4 regions of the Janthinobacterium sp. BCJ23 genome follow, and region 1 is predicted to be linked to each of the others. Evidence: predicted binding sites of a transcription regulator. Region 1 holds the regulator's gene; each other region holds the start of a gene.

Region 1 (3,394 bases):
CTCTTCGCGCGGTTGGCGGCCTCGGCCCGGTCGCGTTCCTGCTCCAGTTCCGCCGCGCGCGATTCGAGTTCCTGCTGCAGGCGGTCGCGCTCGCTCATCAGGCCGTTGAACGCCTCCGTCAGTTCGCCGATCTCGTCGCGCTGCTGCACCGGCACGGGGGTGAAACGGCTGCCGCTGGTACGCAGGGCCAGCAGGGTGTCGCGCAGGCGCACCAGCGGCGACAGCAGGCGCACGGTGACCCAGCCCAGAACAAATGCGGCCAGTAGCGAAGCGAGGATGCTCCACAGCACCAGCCGGTACAGCACGCCATCGAACGGTTCGAAGGCGTCCGCGACGGGCAGCGAGGTAGCCAGCAGCCAGTTCACCGATTTCAAACGCTTGAAGCTGTTGACGGCCGTGATGCCGCGGCTGTTGGTGCTGACCATGCTGCCTTCGCCATCTTCCTTCAGCAGCTGGGTGGTCGTCAGGTTGGCGCTCGGCTGGCGCGGCTGCAGCAAACGGCTGGTATCGGGGTGCAGCACGTAGCGCGGCACGGCGCCGCGCGTGAGGATGAAGTAATAGCCGCTCTTGCCGATCTTTTCCGAGCGCAGACGCCCCAGCAGGTTGTCCTTGTACAGGCGCAGCACGCCGATCACCACGCCGGCCACCTGGCCATCGGCGGCCAGCACGGGCGCCACCATCTGCACGATGGGCATGCCGCTCGACTTGCCGAGCATCGGCTCGGTGATCATGGGCTGGCGCGTGCGCAGCACGGTCTGGAAATACTCGCGCTCGGCAACGTTGATGCCGGCGCGCCCCGCCACTTCCGGCATGTCGGCCACGACGGCGCCATGTGCATCGAGCACCAGCACGTCGTCGAACAGCACCAGCATCGAGCGGCGCGAATAGTATTCGCGCAATTGGGCCGGCTGGGCCATCAGTTCCGGCGGCTGCTGCCTGGCCGTCAGGGTGACGATCTGCAGCAGCATGCCCAGCTTGTCGTCGAGCTCGGCAGCGGTGCGGCTGATCAGGGACGACTGCTGGCTCAGCAGTACTCGCGTGAAGTCGTCGCGCATATGCTGCACCTGGATCATGGTGACCAGCGCGATCATGGCGATCGAGGTCAGGCTGGTGGCCAGCGCGACTTTTGCTTTGATGCCGAGAGGCTTCATGATTTCCTTTTCAGTACCGGGCGGCACAGGCGGCAGATAATGCTGTTAGGAATTTTCCTATCAATACATCAAGTTGGCAAGCGGCGCCGCGCAAATGGCCCTCCCCGCATGGGCTTTTGACGATGTTGCCATATAATTAAAGTCGGAACGTCGTTTATTCGCCGAAATTGCCGTGAAATTGGCACACGGCAACCCTGTATGCAGTAAACTTGTTGTTGCATTTTCTAAAAGGTACCGACATGACTGAAGCGCTACTCACTCCAACCTTGCCCACAGTGACCGTGGAAGCGTTGCGTGCGCGATGCTCGACCTGCAGCATGCATCAATTGTGCCTGCCGATGGGCCTCGATATGGGCGACATGGACAGGCTGGACCAGATCATCGGCCGCCGCCGCAAGATCGTGCGCGGCGCCTCGCTGTTCCGCATCGGCGACTCGTTCCAGAACCTGTACGCGATCCGCCTGGGACACTTCAAGACGTACCAGATCAATCCGGGCGGCGAAGAGCAGGTGACGGGTTTCCAGATGGCCGGCGAACTGCTGGGCATGGACGCCATCAGCGCCGACCGCCACCACTGTAATGCGGTGGCGCTGGAAGACAGCGAAGTGTGTGAAATCCCGTTTTCCAGCCTGGAACAATTGCTGGGCAATATGCCGACCCTGCTGCGGCATTTCCACCGCATGATGAGCCAGGAAATCACGCGCGAGCAAAGCGTGATGCTGTTGCTGGGCAATATGCAGGCGACGCAGCGTTTTGCCGCCTTCATCGTCAACCTGGCGTCGCGCTATGAGGCGCGCGGCTATTCGAGCAGCAAATTCCAGCTGCGCATGTCGCGCGAGGAAATCGGCAACTACCTGGGCCTGACCATCGAGAGCGTCAGCCGTTTATTGTCGAAATTCAAGAAGGAAGGCTGGCTGCGCGTCTCGAACCGCGAGATCGAGATCCTGCAGCCTGCCAAGCTGAAAGCCATTACAGCCGGTACCGACGTCTGCAAGTAAGGCTTATAGCTCTTCATCCGCATGCAGCGCGATGCTGCGCTGCACGGGCCAGGTCCAGATGCCGGACAGGCGCCACTCGCGCTTGTCGTTTTCCACCAGCACCTGCCAGCGGCTGCGCTCGAGCATCGGCAGCGCGACCGAGAAATTGCCGGCCGCATCGGGCTGCACCAGCAGCTTGATATCCTTTTCCGGCAAAGTCGCATGCGCCAGGTGCAGCTGCAACGGCCCCTGATAGGCCTTGCCGAAGCTGTGCACGGAACCGGTCAGGCGCGCTGACGCCACGTCGTACGCCAGGCTCGTATCCATGGCCAGGTCGCTGGCGATCGTGTCGCGCTTCAAATCCTGGTTGATCGCCTTGCCCTGCTTGTAATAATCGCCCACCACCAGCGCGTCGGGCTGCGTAAACGCGATATAGCCCATGAAGCTGCCGACGACCACGGACAGGCCGGGACCGATCATCAGCAGCCATGGCCAGCGATGCTTGTACCACGGTGCAACGGGAGGCTGCAGTTTCAGACTGTCGGACATGGTATTTCTCCTGTGTAAACGGCCAGCCCCCATGCGGGGACCGGCCTTCCTGCATTAACGCGGCACGATGAAGACCGCGCTTTCACGCACATGCAGCGACGGGTCGTCCAGCGATTGCAATTCGATCGCAATCTTGTTCGAGCCCTTCTCGCCCACGCCGTGCGGCACGCGCAGGCGGATCGGCCAGCCCAGCGTTTCCGTCGGCTGCAAGGTCACTTCTTCGCGCGTCAGCAAGGTCAGGCCCGGCAAGCCGGAAGCGCTGATCTTGAAATGCTGGCTTTGCTCGGACGTGTTCATGATCTGCAGGCGGTAGACGTTTTCGATCATGCCGTCTTCCACTTCGCGTCCCATCGAACCGCGGTCGCGGATCACGTCCATTTTCAGGGGCGTGCGCAGGGCCAGCGAGGTACATACGGCGATGATGATCAGGGCCAGGATGGAAGTGTAGATCAAGACGCGCGGGCGCATGGCGCGCTGGCGTATCTGCTTCGAATTGAAGTTGTTTTCCATCGCATGGTCGGTGCTGTAGCGTATCAGGCCACGCGGCCGCTCGACCTTGTCCATCACGCTGTTGCAGGCATCGACGCAGGCGGCGCAGCCGATGCATTCATACTGCAGGCCGTTGCGGATATCGATGCCGGTCGGACACACCTGCACGCACAGGGTGCAGTCGATGCAATCGCCCAGCTTGTCGTTGTGGCCGGCCTTCTTGCTCAT
Region 2 (3,394 bases), on a different contig from region 1:
GGCCGGCGATGACGGGAATCTGCTCGCGCAAATCGTCCGGGCAGACCCAGTCGAAGGTGAGGTTGGTGAACGGCGTCTGCGTGCCCCAGCGCGATGGCACGTTGAGGTTGAAGATCAGTTCCTGCATGTACTGGCGCACGTCTTCGTAGCACAGGCTGTCCTTGCGGATGTAGGGCGCCATGTAGGTGTCGAAGGAGCTGAACGCCTGCGCGCCGGCCCACTCGTTTTGCAGGGTGCCGAGGAAGTTGACGATCTGGCCAATGGCGCTCGACATGTGTTTCGGCGGGCCCGATTCGATCTTGCCCGGCACGCCATTCAAGCCTTCGTGCAGCAGGGTGCGCAGCGACCAGCCGGCGCAATAGCCGGCCAGCATGTCGAGGTCGTGGATGTGCAGCGCCGCTTCGCGGTGCGCCGCGCCCACTTCCGGCGGATACACCTGGTCGAGCCAGTAGTTGGCGATGACCTTGCCCGACACGTTGAGTATCAGGCCGCCCAGCGAGTAGCCCTGGTTGGCGTTGGCGTTGACACGCCAGTCGCGCCGGTCCAGGTATTCATTGATGGACGCGGCGACGTCGACCTGGCCGCGTGTGGGGGAAACTGCATTTGTCGTCATGAAACCTCCAATAAACACAACATGCGGTGTTTTTATGGAGATTAATCACTAAATATAGTGGCGTCAAAGGGCGCGTGCAGTTGCGTGACGAATCCTTGATGCAGGTGAAGAAAGCGCGTCAGCGGCTTTTTTTTGCGCGGCCCAGGCGCGGGATGAAGCAGCTCAGGCCAAAGTACATGGCGCCGCAGACGGCGATGCTGGCGACGGAGGCGGGCAGCACGTGCGCCCAGATTTCCCGTGCCGAGAAGGTGCTCCAGCTGGCCACGCGCGCGTCGAACGTGACGTAGTTCGCCAGCAGCCAGTAGACGGCCAGCAGGCCCGTGCAGATGCCGGCCTGGCGCAGCACGGGCATGGCGCGGCGGGCGAAGACGGCTTGCAGGAACAGCAGCAGCACGCCGGCCCAGACGCCCAGCGCCTCGGGCGAGAGCACGGAGAGCGTTTCTTCGACATAGCCGTCGGCGGGCGAAGCCCACTGTATTTGCAGCACGGTGAGGAATAGGGTGAGCAGGAATAGCAGCAGCGGTTTGTGGGGCATGGCGGGGAATCGGTGAGGGAGAAAAGTGGGGCATTTTACAGCCAGGTCAAGCAAGTTGAACGCGCGCCAGCCATGCATGCATTCCTTCACCTGCGTCAAGGACTGGGCGGTATGGGCGGGGCTATAGTCTGCACCCTGAGCCGATACAGGACTGTGAACACCATGATGCTTGAATCAACCACCGCCACCCGCGTGGCCGGACCGCTGGAACTGGTCTGCCCCGCCGGCAGCCTGCCTGCCTTGAAAGCGGCCATCGACAATGGCGCCGATACCGTCTACCTGGGTTTTCGCGACGCCACCAATGCGCGCAATTTCGCCGGCCTCAATTTCGACGAGAAGGCCATCGCCGAGGGCGTGCGCTACGCCCACCAATATGGACGCAAGGTGCTGCTGGCGCTGAACACCTATCCGCAGCCGCACAACTGGGCCGTCTGGCGCAGCGCCATCGACCGCGCCGCGCAGGCCGGTATCGACGCCATGATCGTGGCCGATCCGGGCCTGATGGCGTATGCAAGCGAGCACCACCCGCAGCTGCGTTTGCACCTGTCCGTGCAAGGTTCGGCCACCAACTACGAAGCGATCAATTTTTACCATGAGCACTTCGGCATCGCCCGCGCCGTGCTGCCGCGCGTGCTGTCGATGGCGCAGGTCGAGCAACTGATCGCCAAGACGGAAGTCGAGATCGAGGTCTTCGGCTTCGGCAGCCTGTGCGTGATGGTCGAAGGGCGCTGCGCGCTGTCGTCGTATGCGACGGGCGAGGCGCCGAACACCCACGGCGTGTGCTCGCCGGCGAAATCCGTGCGCTGGCTGGAAACACCGAACGGCCTCGAATCGCGCCTGAACGGCGTGCTGATCGACCGCTATGCCCCAGGCGAAAACGCCAGCTATCCGACCCTGTGCAAGGGACGTTTCGAAGTCAACGACGAAGAGTATTACGCGATCGAGGAGCCGGCCAGCCTGAACACGCTGGCGCTGCTGCCGCAGCTGATCGCCATGGGCGTGCGCGCCGTGAAGATCGAAGGACGCCAGCGCAGCCCCGCCTACGTGGCGCAGGTGACGCGCGTGTGGCGCGAAGCGATCGACGCCTGCCGCGAAGGCAATGCGCGCTACGCCGTCAAGCCGGCCTGGATGGCGTCCATGGACAAGCTGGCCGAGGGCCAGCAGCACACCTTGGGTGCCTACCATAGATCTTGGAAATAAAGGATGAACATGCTGAAGCTTTCTTTGGGCCCTTTGCTCTACTACTGGCCGCGCGCCACCGTTTTCGAGTTTTACCAGCAGATCGCCACCACGGCCGCCGATATCGTGTACCTGGGCGAAACCGTCTGCTCGCGCCGGCACGAGGTGCGCCTGGCCGACTGGCTCGATATCGCCGACATGCTGGCCGCCGCCGGCAAGGAAGTGGTGTTGTCGACGCAGGCGCTGATCGAGGCGGGTGCTGAACTGGCGACCCTGCGCCGCATCACGGGCAATGGCCGCTACGGCGTCGAGGCCAACGACATGGGCGCCGTGCACTGCATGGAAAAGGGCACGCCCTTCGTCGCCGGTCCCCATCTGAACCTGTTCAATGGCCCCAGCCTGCAATTGCTGGCGCGCCTCGGGGCGCGGCGCTGGGTGATGCCGCTGGAAATGGGACAGACGGCGCTGGCCGAGATGCAGCGCCAGAAACCGGAAGGGCTGGAGACGGAGGTATTCGCCTACGGCCGCATGCCGCTGGCGTTTTCCGCGCGCTGCTTCACGGCGCGCAACCGCAACCTGCCGAAGGACGATTGCGGCTACAGCTGCCTGGAAGAGCCGGACGGCCTGCTGCTGCGCACGCGCGACGAAGTGCCGTTCCTCGTGTTGAATGGCACGCAGACGCAGTCGGCGCTCGTCTACAACCTGGTGCGCGAACTCGACGCCATGCGCGACATGGGCGTGTCCGTGGCGCGCATCAGCCCGCAAGCCATGCATACGGAACAAGTCATCGCCATCTTCGACCGCGCCCGCCGCGGCCAGGTCAGCGGCATCGGCGCCCAGGCCCAGCTGGCGGCTTGCCAGCCGGCCGGCGCCTGCGACGGCTACTGGCACGGCCAGCCTGGCATGGAACAGCACCAGCACGCCGCCCATTGAACGCATCGAAAGGAAGCACCATGCAAGATCAACTGGAAAGATTGCCCGTCCCGGCCAAGCCTCCCATGAGCAAGCCCGCCGCGTCATACCGGCTGCCCGAACCGCTGGCCGAATTGCTGTCCAAGCTGCCGCCG
Region 3 (3,394 bases), on a different contig from region 1:
GTCAGGCTCAGGCTGTCACCGCGCTGGGCGTTGATGCCCAGGCCGCTGGTCAGCATTTTTTCGATATTGCCCAGTTCTGCAGGGGTCCAGCCTGTTTTCGGATTCGGTGCGGCGGCGCTGTTGAGGACGACGGCGACGCTGAGTTTTTCCAGGCGGCCACGGCTGCGCTTGATCTGCGTGATGCTGCGGTCATACGCGTACTGGCGCGTGGTGGCGTTCTTGCGGGCCGTGCCATCGTCGGACGGCTTCGGTGCGCCATCGGCCGGTGCGGCGCCGGCGGCGTCGGCCGGTGCCGGCACGGCGGCCGCTGGCGGACGGTTCGACAGGCTGCCGGGAATGCCGGCCACGGTGCGGTTGCGTTCCTGCTCTTCACGCATCGCCTCGCTCGTCACTTTCGGGGCTTCGCCGTATTTTTCCAGCGTTTCATCGACGCGGTCGTTGTTCACGGCGGCCGTCACGCTGAGCTTGAAGTTGTCTTCGCCGATGACGGGACCCAGCAAGCCCGTGACGTTGCGGCGGATCTCATCCTGGAAGCGTTTCGCGCCTTCATTGCCGGCGGCCGAAGCGTCGAAGCCGTCCGTCAGGTCGACGTGCGAGGACAGCAGGTTGCCGCCCTGGTCGACCAGGCTCACGCGCGTAGGCGCCAGGCTGGCGACGCTGCCGGCCACCATGTTGATGACGGCGGCGATCTGTTCCGGCGCCAGGGTGCGGCCCGGTTTCAGCGCCACGACGACGGAGGCCGACGATTTGTCGCCATCGCTGGCGACGAACGATGTCGACTTGGCGATCGATAGATGGACGCGCGCCGAAGCGATCGCGTCCATCGTCATGATGCTTTGCGCCAGCTCGCCTTCCAGGCCGCGGCGGAAGCGCACGTCCTGCACGAACTGCGACACGCCCAGCGGGTCATTCTTGTCCATCAGCTCCAGGCCGGCCGGCAGCTGCGCCGTCACACCTTTCGAGGCGAGCAGCATGCGCACCTTGCCCAGCATGGCGTCGGGCACCAGCACCTGGCCGCTGTCCGGATGCAGGCGGTAGGGGATGTGCTCGGCGTCCAGGGTGGCCATCATGTCCGTCACGGCCACTTTTTCGCGCGCGCCAAACACCGGCTTGTAGTTGGCCTGGTCGCGCCACGCGTACATGGTCACCATGGCGGTGATGCCGATGGCCAGCACGACGATGGGAACCAGGTTTTTCAGCAGGGCGGGCGGGATGGCGGGCTGGGCGCCAGGGCGCCAGCGCGCAAATGCGGACTTCATGGTGGTAATCACTTGGGGTAACTTTCGCTGGGAGGCTGGGCGTGGATCAGGACGTGAAGATTACAGAGGCAGTTTGATGAGTTCGTCGACAGCGCCCATGACCTTGTTGCGCACTTGCATCAACATGGAGAAGGACAGGCTCGCTTCCTGGCTGGCCAGCATGGCGCCGACCATGTCGTCGCTCTTGCCGCTGTCGACGTCGCTCATTTTCTGCGCGGCCAGGCGGTCGTCGCCGTTGACCTTGCCGATGGCGTCTTTCATGCTTTGCGCAAACGAGAAGCCGGATTGTTCCGGTGCGCCGAACTGGGCGGCGGGAGCGATGCTGGCGCCCAGGGCGCGCGCGTCATTGCTCAGTGCTGCCAGATCGGCCTTGATCAGACCTGCGAGTTCGTTGCTCATCTTGCCCTCTACTTTCAATATGCGGTGACGTATCAATCAGAAATTACTGGTTTGCCATTCCGGCAGGCATTACATCGAATGCCATCTTGCCCGGCCCGATTTCAATTGGGCCCATCAGTTTTATCAGTTGCCACACCATCCGCTCAGCAGATTCAAACAAACCCGGCAGACCTGCGCCGACATGATTTACATGGCCATGACAACTAATGATTATCTGATAAAAGTTTCTTCTGGTGGCAATAAGAGGAGCTGAAAACTGCCATAAAAACCGGAATCAGGTAAGCGGAATGGCGCACTGCAAATCACTATTTTCTCGCTATAAGCTTACCTCGGGGCAACTATAAAGTAAAGAGAGGATTGCCTCAAGGAATATTGATACATGGCAATATTTGGCTTTTTCATGTATTGTTCAGCACCGTAGCCATCGAGCATGCGATACGATGCGCAATCGTTTGCTTGCAGACCTGTCGGCAAGGCCAAGATGATGCTGTATTTAATTTCGGGCGATCCGTATAATTTGTTCTGCCACCGCAATACCGACATGACCACTACATGACAATCATTACCAAGACAGATCAAACTGTGCGCCATCAAGTCCTCGATTCCTGTCTGCTTGGACGTCCTGTCCATTTGCTGCATGTATTCGGCGCACAGCTGCGCGACGACCTGGCCGTGGCCCTGCGCCAGCCGATGAGCCGTCGCTACTGGGGCAATTTCCAGATCGACGCCGTGACCTTGTCGCGCGTGGAGAACGAAGACAGCGTGAACCGCTGGCTGAGTTTTTCCACGCCGGCCGGCCAGCCGGGCTTTGCGCTCGAACGGCAGATACTGTTGAGCGTGCTGAACTATCGCTACGGTAGTGCCGGCGCCAAGGGCGCGCTGCCCGATCCGGCGCAAGTGCGCGTGACGGCAACGGAAGAGCGCCTCGCTGTGGTGCTGGGACAACAGTTGGTCCACAGTTTGTTCACCCGCATCCACAAGAACCTGCAAACCCTGGGCAAGAGCAGCGACATCGACACCACTGCCGAGGTCGCTGTGCAGTCCGGCGTGCATCCGGCACGCGGCAGCTGGATCGTCACCGTGGCGCTCAGCGACGTCGAGGCGGGTCAGAGCGGCCAGTTCTGGTTCTCGCTGGACAAGCGCCTGATGGCCGACGTGCTGCGCGGCCTGCTGCCCGAGCGCGCGCAAGCGAAGAAAGCCTTGCGCGGCAGCGTACGCCCGCTCGCTTCGCGCCTGCAAGTGACCCTGGAAGGCCGGCTCGTCAGCAAGCAGGTGCAGCTGGGCGCCTTGTTCGACCTGCGCGTGGGCGACGTGATTCCAGTCAGCCTGAGCCGTACCGACGTCATGCTTGACGACTCCCGTTTATTTACAGCGGCTGTTTCCGAACACAAGGGCAAGCTCTGTTTAACCTCATTTGAAGATGTCGAATAATATGAATATCACCGATACCAACCAGAGCGAAACCCTGCTGGAAGACCTGGGCGATGACATGATCATCGACCAGGGCGACGTCTCCGACGTGGCCAGCACCCGCGCGCGCCGCGACATTCCGCAAATGATGCGCAAGATTCCCGTCACCCTGACCCTGGAAGTGGGCTCGGCCCGCATCTCGCTGGAAGAGTTGATGGCCATCGGCCCGGAAAGCGTGATCGAACTCGACATGCTGGCCGGCGAACCGCTGGTGATCAAGGTCAACGGCACGCCGATCGGCCGTGCCGAAGTGGTGGTGGCCGGCG
Region 4 (3,394 bases), on a different contig from region 1:
GCCTTTCAGCTTGGCCTTGCCCGATTCGCTCATCCAATCCGTCGTCCACGCGGGCGCCAGCTGGTTCACCAAGGTCACCTTGGCCACGCCATGGCTGCGCAAGGCCTCCGTGACGGCGTCGGCGATCACCTGCATGGCTGGACAGCCCGAATACGTGGGCGTGATCGTCACGATGCATTCGTCGCCAGCCACCACATCGACGGCGCGCACGATGCCCAGGTCCACCACCGAAATGACGGGGATTTCCGGGTCCGGCACGTCGCCGAGCCAGGCCCAGACCTGGGCGGCATCCAGCGCCGCGGCGCCAGCGACCGTGTTCATTACCACTCCGCCCCGGGATAGGCGCGCTGCAGGAACTGCATCTCGGCCAGGATAAAGCCCAGGTGCTCCGTGTGCGTGCCCTGCTTGCCGCCCTTTTGCATCCAGGCGTCGGGCGCCGGCATGGTCAAGGTGGCTTCGGCGAAGATCTCGGCCACGTGTTCGAGGAAAGCGCGGCGCAGCACGTCCGATGGCGGCGCGATGCCGGCGGCGACCATGGCCTGGTCGACGGCGTCGTACGTGAACATCTCGCCCGTGTACATCCACAGCTTGTCGGCGGCGGCCTGCGTTTTCGCGTGGCTGTCGGCCGTACCGTCGCCGAGGCGCACGATCAGGTCGCCGCTGCGGCGCAAGTGATACGTCACTTCCTTGATCGACTTTTGCGCCACTTCGACGATGCGTGCATCCGCCGATTTCGTCAGTTCCAGCAGCTGGAAGTAATGCCAGCTGTCGAAGAAGAACTGGCGCATCATGGTGTCGGCGTAATTGCCGTTCGGCTGTTCGGCCAGCAGGCAGTTCTTGAAGTCGTGGGCGTCGCGCAAAAAGGCGATGTCGTCCTCGTCGCGGCCCGCGTTTTCCAGTTCGGCCGCATAGCTGAACCACAAGCGCGTCTGGCCCAGCAAGTCCAGCGCCACATTGGTCAGCGCCATGTCTTCTTCCAGCGCCGGCCCCTTGCCGCACAGCTGCGACAGCTGCTGGCTGAGGATCAGGGCGTTGTCGCCCAGGCGCAAGAGGTAGTTGACCTTGTCATCCATTGCAGGCGCTCCCATCACAGGTTCTTGACTTCTTCCGGCATCGGGAAGAAGGTGGGATGGCGGTACACCTTGCTGTTCGACGGCTCGAACAGGGCGCCCTTGTCGCCGGGGCTGCTGGCGACGATATCGGCCGCACGCACCACCCAGATGCTCACGCCTTCATTGCGGCGCGTGTAGACGTCGCGCGCATGGTTGACCGCCATGGTGGCGTCGGAAGCGTGCAGGCTGCCCACATGCTTGTGCGCCAGGCCGTGCTGGCTGCGGATGAAAACTTCCCACAATGGCCATTCTTTGCTCATGTTGCTATCCCCTATCTGTCTTATGTAATTACGCTGCCGCTTTGTTAGCAGCTTGCTTGTCTGCATACGCGACCAAGGCATCGCGGAACCATGCGCCGTCTTCATACGCTTTGACGCGCGTTTGCAGGCGTTCGCGGTTGCATGGGCCATTGCCCTTCAGGACATTGTTGAACTCGGACCAGTCGATCTCGCCGAATTCATAGTGGCCCGTTTCCGCATTGAACTTCAGGTCGGGATCGGGCACGGTCAAGCCCAGGTATTCGATTTGCGGCACGGTCTGGTCGACCATGCGCTGGCGCAGTTCGTCGTTCGAGAACAGCTTGATGCGCCATTGCGCCGACTGGGCGCTGTTGACGGAGGCGGCGTCGGACGGGCCGAACATCATCAAGGATGGCCACCACCAGCGGTTCAGCGCATCCTGCGCCATGGCTTTCTGCTCGGGCGTGCCCTTGCACAGCGACATCATGATGTCGTAGCCCTGGCGCGCATGGAACGATTCTTCCTTGCAGACGCGAATCATGGCTCGCGCATATGGACCGTATGAGCAGCGGCACAGGGGAATCTGGTTGATGATGGCCGAGCCGTCGACGAGCCAGCCGATGGCGCCCATGTCGGCCCACGACAGGGTAGGATAGTTGAAGATGCTCGAATATTTGGCTTTGCCCGAGTGCAAGGCGGCCAGCAAGTCGTCGCGCGACACGCCTAACGTTTCCGCAGCGCTGTACAGGTACAGGCCATGGCCCGCTTCGTCCTGGATCTTCGCCAGCAAGATGGACTTGCGTTTCAGGGTCGGGGCGCGCGTGACCCAGTTACCTTCGGGCAATTGGCCGACGATTTCCGAGTGCGCGTGCTGCGAAATCTGGCGGATCAGGGTCTTGCGGTAGGCATCCGGCATCCAGTCCTTGGCCTCGATCTTGATGCCTTCGTCGATGCGCGCCTGAAAAGCGCGCTCTTCTTGACCCATGTCGTCGAGGGAACGGACGTTCTTGAGGCCGGTTTCAACCATTTGTGCGTACATGATGTGTCTCCCATGTCTTTGATTTTGCGCAGCAACGCGGTGCGATGAACAGATAATACGATACAAAAAACGATTTGCATACACTTGATATGAATCATTTTAAAATTTCGTATCTTGTGCAGCTTTTTTGTGCGTATGATATTGCTTATGAGAAAACACTATGGAGCGCCACCAGCGCTTCCGGCAAATTATTGCCGCGCTACCCGCGCAGCCAAGTAAACTGCTGCTTTTATTGATTCGACCGCAACACGGCCAGACCGGAACCACATGAAGAACACCCGCTGCACGGCATGGATAGCCGATTTCCTGGAAAGCGACCCACCGCGCTCGAAGTCCCTGGTGATGACCATCTTTGGCGACGCCATCGTGCCGCGCGGCGGTGCCATCTGGCTGGGCAGCCTGATCGAACTGCTGGCGCCTTTCGGCGTCAATGACCGGCTATTGCGCACCAGCGTGTTCCGCCTGGCGCAGGAAGGCTGGCTCAGCTCGCAGCGCGACGGCCGCCGCAGCGCCTATACGATACGCCCGGAGGCGCTGGCCCGCTTCGAACGCGCCTACCGCCGCATCTATGCGCCGCTGGTCGTGCATTGGGATGGCAGCTGGACCCTGGTGATCGGACCGGCCGGCAGCATCGGCGCGGCCGAGCGGGGAGCGCTGCGCAAGGAATTATTGTGGGCCGGCTATGGTTTGATTTCTCCCGGCATCTTCGGCCACCCCGCCAGCAATGCGGAAGCGCTCGAAGATATCCTCGTGCGCAACGAGGTGCAGGGCAAGCTGTACGTCTGCCACACCACGGAATTGCCGGGCGTGAGCACGCGCCCCCTGCGCGACATGGTGGGCGACTGCTGGGACTTGTCGGAAGTGATGGCCGGCTACGAAAAATTCATCGCCAGCTTCCAGCCGCTGCTGACCCTGCTGCAGGAAGAACCCGTGTTCGACGCGGAGCAGGCGTTCGTCATCCGCTCGCTGCTGACGCACGCCTACCGCCGCGTGCAGTTGCACGA

What was found. The regulator FNR, encoded in region 1, switches genes on or off when oxygen is low (the NO sensors DNR and NnrR bind a similar motif). The targets are predictions, from matches to a motif close to TTGATNNNNATCAA.
Region 2: a site for FNR is predicted at 1,234-1,247, ahead of ubiU (ubiquinone anaerobic biosynthesis protein UbiU). Genes of this name have one in related genera too.
Region 3: a site for FNR is predicted at 2,031-2,044, ahead of AC54AG_RS16840 (FliM/FliN family flagellar motor switch protein). Genes of this name have one in related genera too.
Region 4: a site for FNR is predicted at 2,475-2,488, ahead of paaA (1,2-phenylacetyl-CoA epoxidase subunit PaaA). Genes of this name have one in related genera too.

The regions. Positions count from the first base shown of each region.
Region 1 covers NZ_JCAQAW010000005.1:373,882-377,275, forward strand. The annotation lists gene AC54AG_RS18635 (response regulator) at 1-1,151, opposite strand, end outside; gene fnr (fumarate/nitrate reduction transcriptional regulator Fnr) at 1,391-2,149, shown strand; gene AC54AG_RS18645 (FixH family protein) at 2,153-2,677, opposite strand; gene ccoG (cytochrome c oxidase accessory protein CcoG) at 2,732-3,394, opposite strand, start outside.
Region 2 covers NZ_JCAQAW010000004.1:258,128-261,521, forward strand. The annotation lists gene AC54AG_RS15370 (ribonucleoside triphosphate reductase) at 1-613, opposite strand, end outside; gene AC54AG_RS15375 (hypothetical protein) at 732-1,148, opposite strand; gene ubiU (ubiquinone anaerobic biosynthesis protein UbiU) at 1,311-2,348, shown strand; gene ubiV (ubiquinone anaerobic biosynthesis protein UbiV) at 2,358-3,260, shown strand; gene ubiT (ubiquinone anaerobic biosynthesis accessory factor UbiT) at 3,281-3,394, shown strand, end outside.
Region 3 covers NZ_JCAQAW010000004.1:565,762-569,155, forward strand. The annotation lists gene fliF (flagellar basal-body MS-ring/collar protein FliF) at 1-1,259, opposite strand, end outside; gene fliE (flagellar hook-basal body complex protein FliE) at 1,320-1,658, opposite strand; gene AC54AG_RS16840 (FliM/FliN family flagellar motor switch protein) at 2,211-3,089, shown strand; gene AC54AG_RS16845 (FliM/FliN family flagellar motor switch protein) at 3,091-3,394, shown strand, end outside.
Region 4 covers NZ_JCAQAW010000001.1:964,965-968,358, forward strand. The annotation lists gene paaD (1,2-phenylacetyl-CoA epoxidase subunit PaaD) at 1-321, opposite strand, end outside; gene paaC (1,2-phenylacetyl-CoA epoxidase subunit PaaC) at 321-1,073, opposite strand; gene paaB (1,2-phenylacetyl-CoA epoxidase subunit PaaB) at 1,088-1,372, opposite strand; gene paaA (1,2-phenylacetyl-CoA epoxidase subunit PaaA) at 1,401-2,390, opposite strand; gene paaX (phenylacetic acid degradation operon negative regulatory protein PaaX) at 2,658-3,394, shown strand, end outside.